2 regions of the Methylobacterium oryzisoli genome follow, and region 1 is predicted to be linked to the other one. Evidence: riboswitches for the same ligand, from Rfam matches in the RefSeq annotation. Region 1 holds a riboswitch; the other holds the start of a gene.

Region 1 (4,546 bases):
TCACGGCGCTCGCGGCGCGCCTCGACTCGGAGGCCGCGGAGGCGGCGCGCCGGCGCTACCAGGACCTGTCGCGCACCGACGCCCTGACCGGGCTGCCCAACCGGCGCTCCCTCGACAGCACCCTCGGGCGCTGGTTCGCCGACGACCGGTCCGCCGCCCTGATGATGATCGACATCGACCACTTCAAGCTGTTCAACGACACGCTGGGCCACCCGGCCGGCGACGATTGCCTGTGCCGGGTCTCGGCGCTGTTCGCGGGGTTCGCCCCGGGTCCCGACACGCTGTTCGCCCGCTTCGGCGGGGAGGAGTTCATCTTCGCGGTGCGGGACGCCGATGCGCCGGAGGCCGCCCGCCTCGCGGCCGGCCTCGTGCAGGCCGTGGAGGCGCTCGGCCTTCCCCATCCGAGCCGCTCGGACGGGGTGGGCGTGGTGACCATCAGCGTCGGCATCGCCCTCAAGCCGGCGGGATCCGGCTCCCCCCGGGAGGCGATCTTCGCGGCGGCCGACCGCGCGCTCTACCAAGCCAAGTGCCGGGGACGGAACCGCTACGCCTTCGACGGCTGACGCGAGAAGCGCCTCGCGCCGATCCGGCGAGGGAAGGGCGGGAGGATCAGAACTCGATCCCCTCCTGGGCCTTCACGCCCGCCGCGAAGTGGTGCTTGACGACGGCCATCTCGGTGACGAGGTCGGCCGCGGCGATCAGCTCCGGCTTGGCGTTGCGGCCCGTGACCACGACGTGGAGATCGGGCCGGCGGGCGCTCAGCGCCGCCACCACCGCGTCGAGCGGCAGGTAGTCGTAGCGCAGCGCGATGTTGAGCTCGTCGAGGATCAGCAGGCGGATGGTGGGATCGTCCATCAGCCGCCGGGCCTGCGCCCAGGCGGCCTCGGCCGCCGCCACGTCGCGGGCGCGGTCCTGCGTCTCCCAGGTGAAGCCCTCGCCCATCGTGTGCCACGCCACCTGATCGCCGAAGCGGTCGAGGGCGAAGCGTTCGCCGGTCTCCCAGGCGCCCTTGATGAACTGCACGACGCCGACGCGCCAGCCGCGGCCGAGCGCCCGCAGCATCAGCCCGAAGGCCGCCGTCGACTTGCCCTTGCCGGGGCCGGTATGGACGATGAGCAGGCCCTTCTCGACCGTCTTGCCCGCCACCTCCGCGTCCTGCACGGCCTTGCGCTTGGCCATCTTGGCGCGGTGGCGCGCGGCCTCCTCGTCGGTCTCCATTCTCACTCTCCCTTCACGACGAGGGGCAGCCCCGCCACGGTGAGCACCACCCGGTCGGCCAGCGCCGCGAGGCGCTGGTGCAGCCGCCCGGTCTCGTCGCGGAAGCGCCGGGCGAGCGCGTTGTCCGGCACGATGCCGAGGCCGACCTCGTTCGAGACCAGCACCAGCGGGCCGGGATGGCGTGCGCAGGCCTCGACCAGGGCGGCGGTCTCGGCGGCCAGACCGGCCTCTGAGCGGTCGGCCTCGGCCAGCAGGGCGTTGGTGAGCCACAGGGTCAGGCAATCCACCAGCACCGGCCGGCCGGGCTCCGTACCGTCCAGCACTCCGGCGAGGTCGCGCGGCGCCTCCCGGGTCTCCCAGCCGCCGGATCGCCGGGCGCGGTGCTGGGCGATGCGCGCCCGCATCTCGTCGTCCCAGGCCTGCGCCGTCGCGACGTAGAGCCAGGGCGGGGGCAGCGCCTCGATCAGGCGTTCCGCGTAGGCGCTCTTGCCCGAGCGGGCGCCCCCGAGCACCAGGGTGAGCCGCGGCGTTCCCGATCCGTCCTGCGCCACCACCTGCCCCTCAAGTCCAGCCCCGAAACCCTCTCGGGCGGCCGGGCGCGGATTGCAAGCCCGGGTCCTTGTCGCTACGGTCGCGCCCGACGGTGCCTCGGCGACGAGGTGAAAAGGGAACGCGGGACGGAGATCCGCTCCGGGAGCCGCGGCTGCCCCCGCAACTGTGAGCGGCGCGCGCCCGCCTTCGGCCACTGGAGCGATCCGGGAAGGCGGTGGGATGCGAAGAACGCCGCGAGCCAGGAGACCTGCCGTCACCCGCATCCTCTCGACGCCGCCGGCGGGGCGGCAGGAGTTCGTCATGGTCGCCATCACCCGTACCCTCTCCCCCGCGCTCGCCGGCGAGCGGCTGACCGCGGTGCTCGTCGCCGGCTTCCTCGGCCTGGGCCTGCTCTTCGTGTCCGGGTTCTCGCCGGCCGCCGCGCTCCACAACGCGGCCCACGACTGGCGCCACGCCCACAACTTCCCCTGCCACTGACGCCGGGCCGGGCCTCCCGGCTCCCCGCAGGGTTCCCATCATGACGATCCGATTGCTGTCGGCGGCCCTGGTCGCCGGCTTCCTCGCCGCTTGCGTGGCCTCGGGGCTGCAATTCGCCCTGACCTCGCCGCTGATCCTGCGGGCCGAGCGCTACGAGCAGGGCAGCGCCCCGCACGCGCAGGCGGCACCGCTGATCATCCTGGCCCATTCCGGCCATTCCTCCGCCGAGGCCGCGCCCGCGGCGGAGGCGTGGCAGCCCGGCCCCGGCCTGCCGCGCCTCGCCTTCACGGCGCTCGCCACGCTGGTGAGCGGCGTCGGCTACGCGCTCCTCCTCGGCGCGATCCTGGTCGCGGACGGGCGGCGGATCACGCCGGGCGAGGGCCTGCGCTTCGCGGTGGGGGGCTTCCTCGCCGCGAGCCTCGCGCCCGCCATCGGCCTGCCGCCGGAACTGCCCGGCATGGGCGGCGAGGCGCTGGAGCTGCGCCAGGCATGGTGGCTCGCCACCGCGCTGGCGACCGGCGCGGGGCTCTACCTCCTGGCGACCCGCCGCGGGGTCTTCGCCGCCGCGCTCGCCCTCGTGCTGATCGTGGCGCCGCACCTCTGGGGGGCGCCGCATGCCGGGGAGGGCGGCGGCGCGCTGCCGGCCGCGATGGCGGCGCAGTTCGCCGCCCGCTCCCTCGCGGTGTCCTTCGCGTTCTGGGCCGTGCTCGGACTCGCCTTCGGCTGGGCCTGGGAGGCGGTGGCGCGCGGCCGGGCGGGAGCCGCCGCATGAGCCTCACCCTCTACGTCTGCACCACCTGCCGGGCCGCCGGCGACGACCCGGACGGCCCCCGCGCGGGCGCCCGGCTCCTCGACGCGCTCACCGCGGCCCTGGCGGAGCGCGGCGCGCCCGTCGCGGTCGAGGCCGTCGAGTGCCTGTCCGTCTGCAAGCGGCCCTGCACGGTGGCGGTCGCCTCGCCGGGGCGCTGGACCTACGTGTACGGCGACCTCGATCCTTTGAGCGCCGCCGACACCATCCTCGACGGGCTCGCGCGCTACGCCGCGACGCCGGACGGCCTCGTGCCCTGGCGCGAGCGCCCCGAGGCCTTCCGCAAGGGCGTCGTCGCCCGCATCCCTCCCGCCCCGGTCAGGTCCGCATGACGATCCTCCAAAAAATTCCCTGCACGATCGTCACGGGCTTCCTCGGGGCCGGCAAGACGACGCTGGTGCGCCACGTGGTCGAGCACAACGACGGACGGCGCCTCGCGATCATCGTCAACGAGTTCGGCGATGTCGGCTTCGACGGCTCGCTGCTGGCCTCCTGCGGGGTGCCGGGCTGCGACGAGGACGCGGTGGTGGAGCTGCCGAACGGCTGCATCTGCTGCACCGTGGCGGACGATTTCGTGCCGGCCCTCAACCGCCTGCTCGACCGCCCCGAGCCGCCCGAGCACATCCTGATCGAGACCTCCGGCCTCGCACTGCCGAAACCCCTCGTCCAGGCCTTCAACTGGCCGGCGATCCGCTCGCGGGTGACGGTGGACGGCGTGGTGGCGGTGGTGGACGGACCGGCCGTGGCCGCGGGCGCCTTCGCGGACGATCCCGAGGCGCTGGCGGCCCAGCGCGCCGCGGACCAATCGGTCGACCACGACAACCCGCTGGAGGAGGTTTTCGAGGACCAGCTCCTCTGCGCCGACCTCGTGGTGATGAACAAGGGCGACCTCCTCGACGCCGAGAGCCGCGCCCGCGTGCGGGCCGAGGTGGAGGCCCAGCTGCCGCGGGCCGTGAAGGTCGTCGAGACGGCCCACGGCGCCATCGACCCGCGAATTCTGCTCGGCCTCAACGCGGGCGCCGAGAGCGACCTCGCCTCCCGGCCCTCGCATCACGAGACGGAAGACGACCACGACCACGACGATTTCGAGAGCGCGGCGGTGCCGGTGCGGGCGGCCGGCTCGCCCGACGACCTCGCGGCCCGGGTGGCGCGGGCGGCGGAGGTGCCGGGGGTGCTGCGCATCAAGGGGTTCTGCGCCGTGGCCGACAAGCCGATGCGCCTCGTGGTCCAGGGCGTCGGCCGGCGCGTGGCGCACCATTACGACCGTCCCTGGCGGCCGGGCGAGCACCGCGACGGGCGCCTCGTGGTGATCGGCCTCAAGGGTTTCGACCGGGATGCGGTCACGGCGGCCCTGACGGGTTAGGATCACGGGAGCGCGGGGGGCGCGACGCCCGCCGCCGGAGTCCCGGGGCACCGCCCCGGGCCTTGAGGAGGGCATGATGCCGGAGCCCGCGGCGCGGCGCTGGACCGTGCAGGAGTTCTTCGCCTGGC
Region 2 (4,546 bases), on a different contig from region 1:
GCGTGATGGCGCTGGAGGGCTGACGCCCGCTCAGGCGGCCTCGCGCGCGAGCAGGGACCAGCGCGACGCCGCGCGGCGGTAGAGATCCATGTCGGAGGCGTTCAGCCGCTCGATATAGGCGCGCAGGGCCGGGCTCGGCTTCGGCCCGATGAGGCGCGAGGCGAGACTGCGGGCGTTCTTGTGCACGGCCTGGAACGACAGGCCGAAGCGTTGATTCAGCCGCGCCACGAAAGCCTCGTACTCCTCCAGGATGCCGACGAGGGCGATCCGCTCCAAGTCTGCGCTGCCGAAGGAATGCGTCTGAACGTTCTGGTTGCGCGGCTCCTCGATGAACGCCTCGAGGCTCTGGGTCGTTCGGCCGTGCTTCTTCTGGAAGACGTAGTAGGACAGCACTTGGTCGTAGGGTTCGCGAAACAGCGAGAATGCCCGCCCGGGATCGAAGCACGGCAGATACGCCGCGCTCATGTGACTGGAATAGAACGCGATCTCGTGCTCGATCAGGTAATCCGAGATCAGTCGCAGCTGCTCGCCGATCGCGATCCCCTGCCGGCAGTACATCACGTCGTTGGCGAAGGGATGGGTCGTCGGGCTATCTTTCCCATACAGCATGAAGATCTTCTCCTGCGGGAAGACCTCGTGGGCGGTGTAGCGCAGGCTGGTCCCACCCGTCTTGGGAAGATGGAGGAAGAAGAGCGGCGGCATGGATACGATCCAGATACACGCGGAAGGCGAGCGATATCTGGGTGGCAACCATTGATGGTCATGTTGTGGCAGCCGCTCCGAACCCGCCCGACCCGGCCCGCGCGGTTCACGGAATCCCCGGCGCGCCGCCCGGGCGCCCGGTGCGCAGCCCGGACGGCTGTGCTCCTGAGGACACAGAGAATGTAACACTGTTACAAACCGCTCCCCGCCGATTGACCCCGGGCGGCGGCGGAGTGACTGTCCGATCGTCAAGGTTCTCACGGGGTTGCGCCCGTGAGCGAAGAGGGAATTCGGTGGGCTCCCGCGAGCCGAGCCGAAGCTGCCCCCGCAACTGTGAGCGGCGAGCGCCTGCCGCCCCGGCCACTGGTGCTCCGCACCGGGAAGGCCAGGCGGGCGCGACGACCCGCGAGCCAGGAGACCTGCCTTGGCACGGTCACGTCTCTCGGGCGGGGTGCCCCGGGCCGGCGCATGGACGACGCGGCGCCTCGCGCCCGCCCCGCCTGCGACCGCCCGGCACCCCGCTCGACAACCGCGAGCGCGTCAGTGAGTGCCCGTCCCCTGGTCCAGCGTCCCGCATCGCGCATCGCCGTGCGACCGTCCCGGCCCCGCGGCCGGTGCTGGGCCGTCGCCGCCCTGGCGCTCGGCGCGGCGGGCACCGAGGCGCGGGCGCAGGACGCGACCATCGCCCTCGACGAGATCGCGGTGGAGGGCCGCTCCTCGGCGACGCCCGTAGCGGCGGGATCCATCGGGCTGATCGGGCCGACGCCCGGCTTCCGCGCCGACCGGGCCGTCAGCAGCACGAAGACGGACACGCCCCAGCGCGACGTGCCGCAGGTCGTGACGGTCGCCCCGCGCGAGGTCATCACCGACCTCAACGCCACCCGCGTCGACCGGGTGCTCGCCTACACGCCCGGCGTGGCCCAGCAGAACAACTTCGGCGGCCTGACCATCTTCAGCTACGCGATCCGCGGCGTGACCACCTCCGAACTCTACAAGAACGGCTTCCCGCTCAACCGCGGCTTCCCGCCCCCGCCCGACACCCAGAACGTCGAGCGGATCGAGGTGCTGAAGGGCCCCGGCGGCGGCCTGTTCGGGCGCAGCGATCCCGGCGGCCTCGTCAACATCATCACCAAGCAGCCGACGCGCGAGCGCTTCGTCGAGATGGGCGGGCTCTGGGGCTCGTTCGGGCAGGTCCGCGGCACGGTGGATTCCGGCGGCGCGCTCAACGAGGACGGCACGCTCCTCTACCGCTTCAACCTCGCGGCCGGGCGCCAAAGAAGTTTTCGCGATTTCGTGGACGGCGACCGGCTCCTCGTCGCCCCGGTCGTGAGCTGGCAGGTGACGCCGGACACGACGATCACCGTCGAGACCGAGTTCCTGCGCAACCGCATCGTGTTCGATCGCGGCGTCATCGCGATCAACCGGCAGCTCGGCGTCCTGCCGATCTCGCGCTTCCTCGGCGAGCCGGGCCAGAGCACCTATCAGACCAACGACACCATGCAGGTGCGCGTCGACCACCGCTTCGACGCCGACTGGCAGATGCGGCTCGCCACCTCCTTCAACACCGGCACGCTGGAGGGCGAATCGGCCGAGATCCGCGCCATCGCGGCCGACAACCGCACGGTCTCGCGCGACCGCAACTACCGGGATTACCGCTGGGACGTGGCGATCGGGCAGGCCGAGCTGGTGGGGCGCTTCGACACGGCCGGGATCGGCCACACCGTGCTGCTGGGCTTCGAGCGCGAGAGCACCGACAGCCGCACCGTCTACCTGCGCTCGAACTTCCGCACCGACCCCTACGCGCTCGACATCTACGCCCCGCGCTACGGCCAGGCGCTGCCGCCGCTCACGATCCCGCGCAACAACCTCGAGCGGGTGACCAACACCGCCCTCTACGCGCAGGACCAGATCGTGCTGGCGCCGGAGTGGAAGGCGCTCGTCGGCGTGCGGTTCGACTTCTTCGAGCAGTCGTTCCGGGAGCGCATCCCGAGGAGCCAGGCCGACCAGTCGCGGGCGGCGGCCTCCCCGCGGGCCGGCCTCGTCTACCAGCCGCTGCCGGAGCTCGCGCTCTACACCAATGTCGGCACGAGCTTCCGGCCGAACATCGGCCCGGACGCCGCCGCCGTCTCGCCCGGCCGGCCCCTCCCGCCCGAGACCGGGCTCGGCTACGAGGTGGGGGCGAAGCTCGACCTGTTCGAGGGCGCCCTCGGGCTGACCGCCGCCGCCTTCCGGGTCGAGCGCCAGAACGTGCTGACGCCCGATCCCAACAACAGCGGCTTCTCGATCGCGGCCGGCGGCGTGCGCAGCCAGGGCTTCGAGCTGACGGCGGCCGGCCAGCTGACGCCGGAGGTGAAGGTGCTCGCGGGCTACGTCTACGCGGACGCGGTGGTGACGAAGGACAACCTGCTGCCGGTGGGCGCCCCGCTCATCAACGTGCCGCGCCACAGCGGCAGCCTGCTCGCGGTCTACGAGGTGCAGGGCGGCGACTGGAAGGGCTTCGGCATCGGGGGCGGCGTGCGCGGCGTCGGCGCCCGCGCCGGGGACGCTGCCGGCAGCGGCTTCACCCTGCCGGCCTACATCGCGGTGGACGCCCTCGCCTACTACACCTTCGAAAACATCCGCTTCGGGCTCAACGTCGAGAACCTGTTCGACACGGAGTACTACGAGAGCTCGCTCAACGTCTTCCGGGTCTATCCGGGATCGCCGCGGCGCTTCACCGGCTCGCTCACGGTGCGGTTCTGATGCGCGAGGCCACTCTGCCGGGCGCCGTCCTGACGATCCGCGGCGCGACGAAGCGCTTCGAGGGCCGCACCGTCCTCGACGGCCTCGATCTGAGCCTCGACGCGGGCGAGGTCTACGCCCTGCTGGGGCCGAACGGGGCGGGCAAGACCACGACCATCAACCTCATCCTCGGCTTCCTCCGGGCGGATGCGGGCGAGGTCCGGGTCTGCGGCATCGATCCCGGGACCGCACCGGTCGCGGCGCGGGCGCAGGCCGCCTACATCCCCGAGCAGGTCGCCCTCTATCCCGGGCACTCGGGCGTGGAGAACCTGCGCTACCTCGCGACCCTGGCGGGCCTGCGCCTCTCCGCCGACGCGGCGCGGCTGCGGCTCGACGAGGCCGGGCTCGCCCGGGAGGCGCAGGACCGGCCGGCCTCCGGCTATTCCAAGGGCATGCGCCAGAAGGTCGGCATCGCGGTGGCGCTGGCGCGCCGCGCCCGGCTGCTCCTCCTCGACGAGCCGACCTCCGGGCTCGATCCCGCCGCCTCGGCGGAGTTCTCCCGCACGGTGCGGGCCGCCGCGTCCCGGGGCACCGCGGTGCTGATGGCGACGCACGACCTCTACCGGGTGCGGGAGATGGCCGACCGGGTCGGCGTGCTGCGTGCCGGTCGCCTCGTCGAGGAGCTCGACCCGCGCCGCCTCGACGCGGTCGCGCTGGAGCGCCTCACCCTCGCGCGGCTGGCCGGGGAGGCGGCGCCGTGAGGCGGATCGCGGCGGAACTCGCCCACATCCTGCGCGACGCGCGCCTGCGCTGGATCGGCGGCGTCCTCGTCCTGCTCCTCACGCTCGCCGGCCTCGGCACGTGGCGGGAGGCGGCGCGCGACGCCGCGGCGGTCGAGCGGATCACCCGCGCCGAGCGGGGCCGCTGGCTCGGCCAGGATGCCAAGAACCCGCATTCGGCCGACCATTTCGGCCTGTGGGTCTTCCGGCCCTCCGCCCCCCTCGCGGTGCTCGATCCCGGCACCGAGCCCTATACGGGCCGGATGGTGCGGGTGGAGGCGCACGTGTTCAACGACGCCGTCTACCGGGCGGTGCAGGATGCCGGCCCCCTCGCCCGCGCGGGC

Evidence for each region. Region 1 has a riboswitch for cobalamin ahead of ACKUB9_RS21045 (CbtB domain-containing protein). Riboswitches for the same ligand answer to the same signal wherever they lie in the genome.
Region 2: linked by a shared signal. The riboswitch ahead of ACKUB9_RS06720 (TonB-dependent siderophore receptor) and the one ahead of ACKUB9_RS21045 (CbtB domain-containing protein) in region 1 are both predicted to bind cobalamin.

What each region holds. Positions count from the first base shown of each region.
Region 1 covers NZ_JBKIBX010000024.1:33,111-37,656, reverse strand. The annotation lists gene ACKUB9_RS21060 (GGDEF domain-containing protein) at 1-563, shown strand, start outside; gene cobO (cob(I)yrinic acid a,c-diamide adenosyltransferase) at 610-1,218, opposite strand; gene cobU (bifunctional adenosylcobinamide kinase/adenosylcobinamide-phosphate guanylyltransferase) at 1,221-1,769, opposite strand; cobalamin riboswitch at 1,843-2,039, shown strand; gene ACKUB9_RS21045 (CbtB domain-containing protein) at 2,071-2,247, shown strand; gene ACKUB9_RS21040 (CbtA family protein) at 2,288-3,019, shown strand; gene ACKUB9_RS21035 (DUF1636 family protein) at 3,016-3,387, shown strand; gene cobW (cobalamin biosynthesis protein CobW) at 3,384-4,418, shown strand; gene ACKUB9_RS21025 (Uma2 family endonuclease) at 4,495-4,546, shown strand, end outside.
Region 2 covers NZ_JBKIBX010000005.1:6,672-11,217, reverse strand. The annotation lists gene ACKUB9_RS06730 (sigma-70 family RNA polymerase sigma factor) at 1-23, shown strand, start outside; gene ACKUB9_RS06725 (hypothetical protein) at 31-702, opposite strand; cobalamin riboswitch at 937-1,143, shown strand; gene ACKUB9_RS06720 (TonB-dependent siderophore receptor) at 1,171-3,444, shown strand; gene ACKUB9_RS06715 (ABC transporter ATP-binding protein) at 3,444-4,184, shown strand; gene ACKUB9_RS06710 (DUF3526 domain-containing protein) at 4,181-4,546, shown strand, end outside.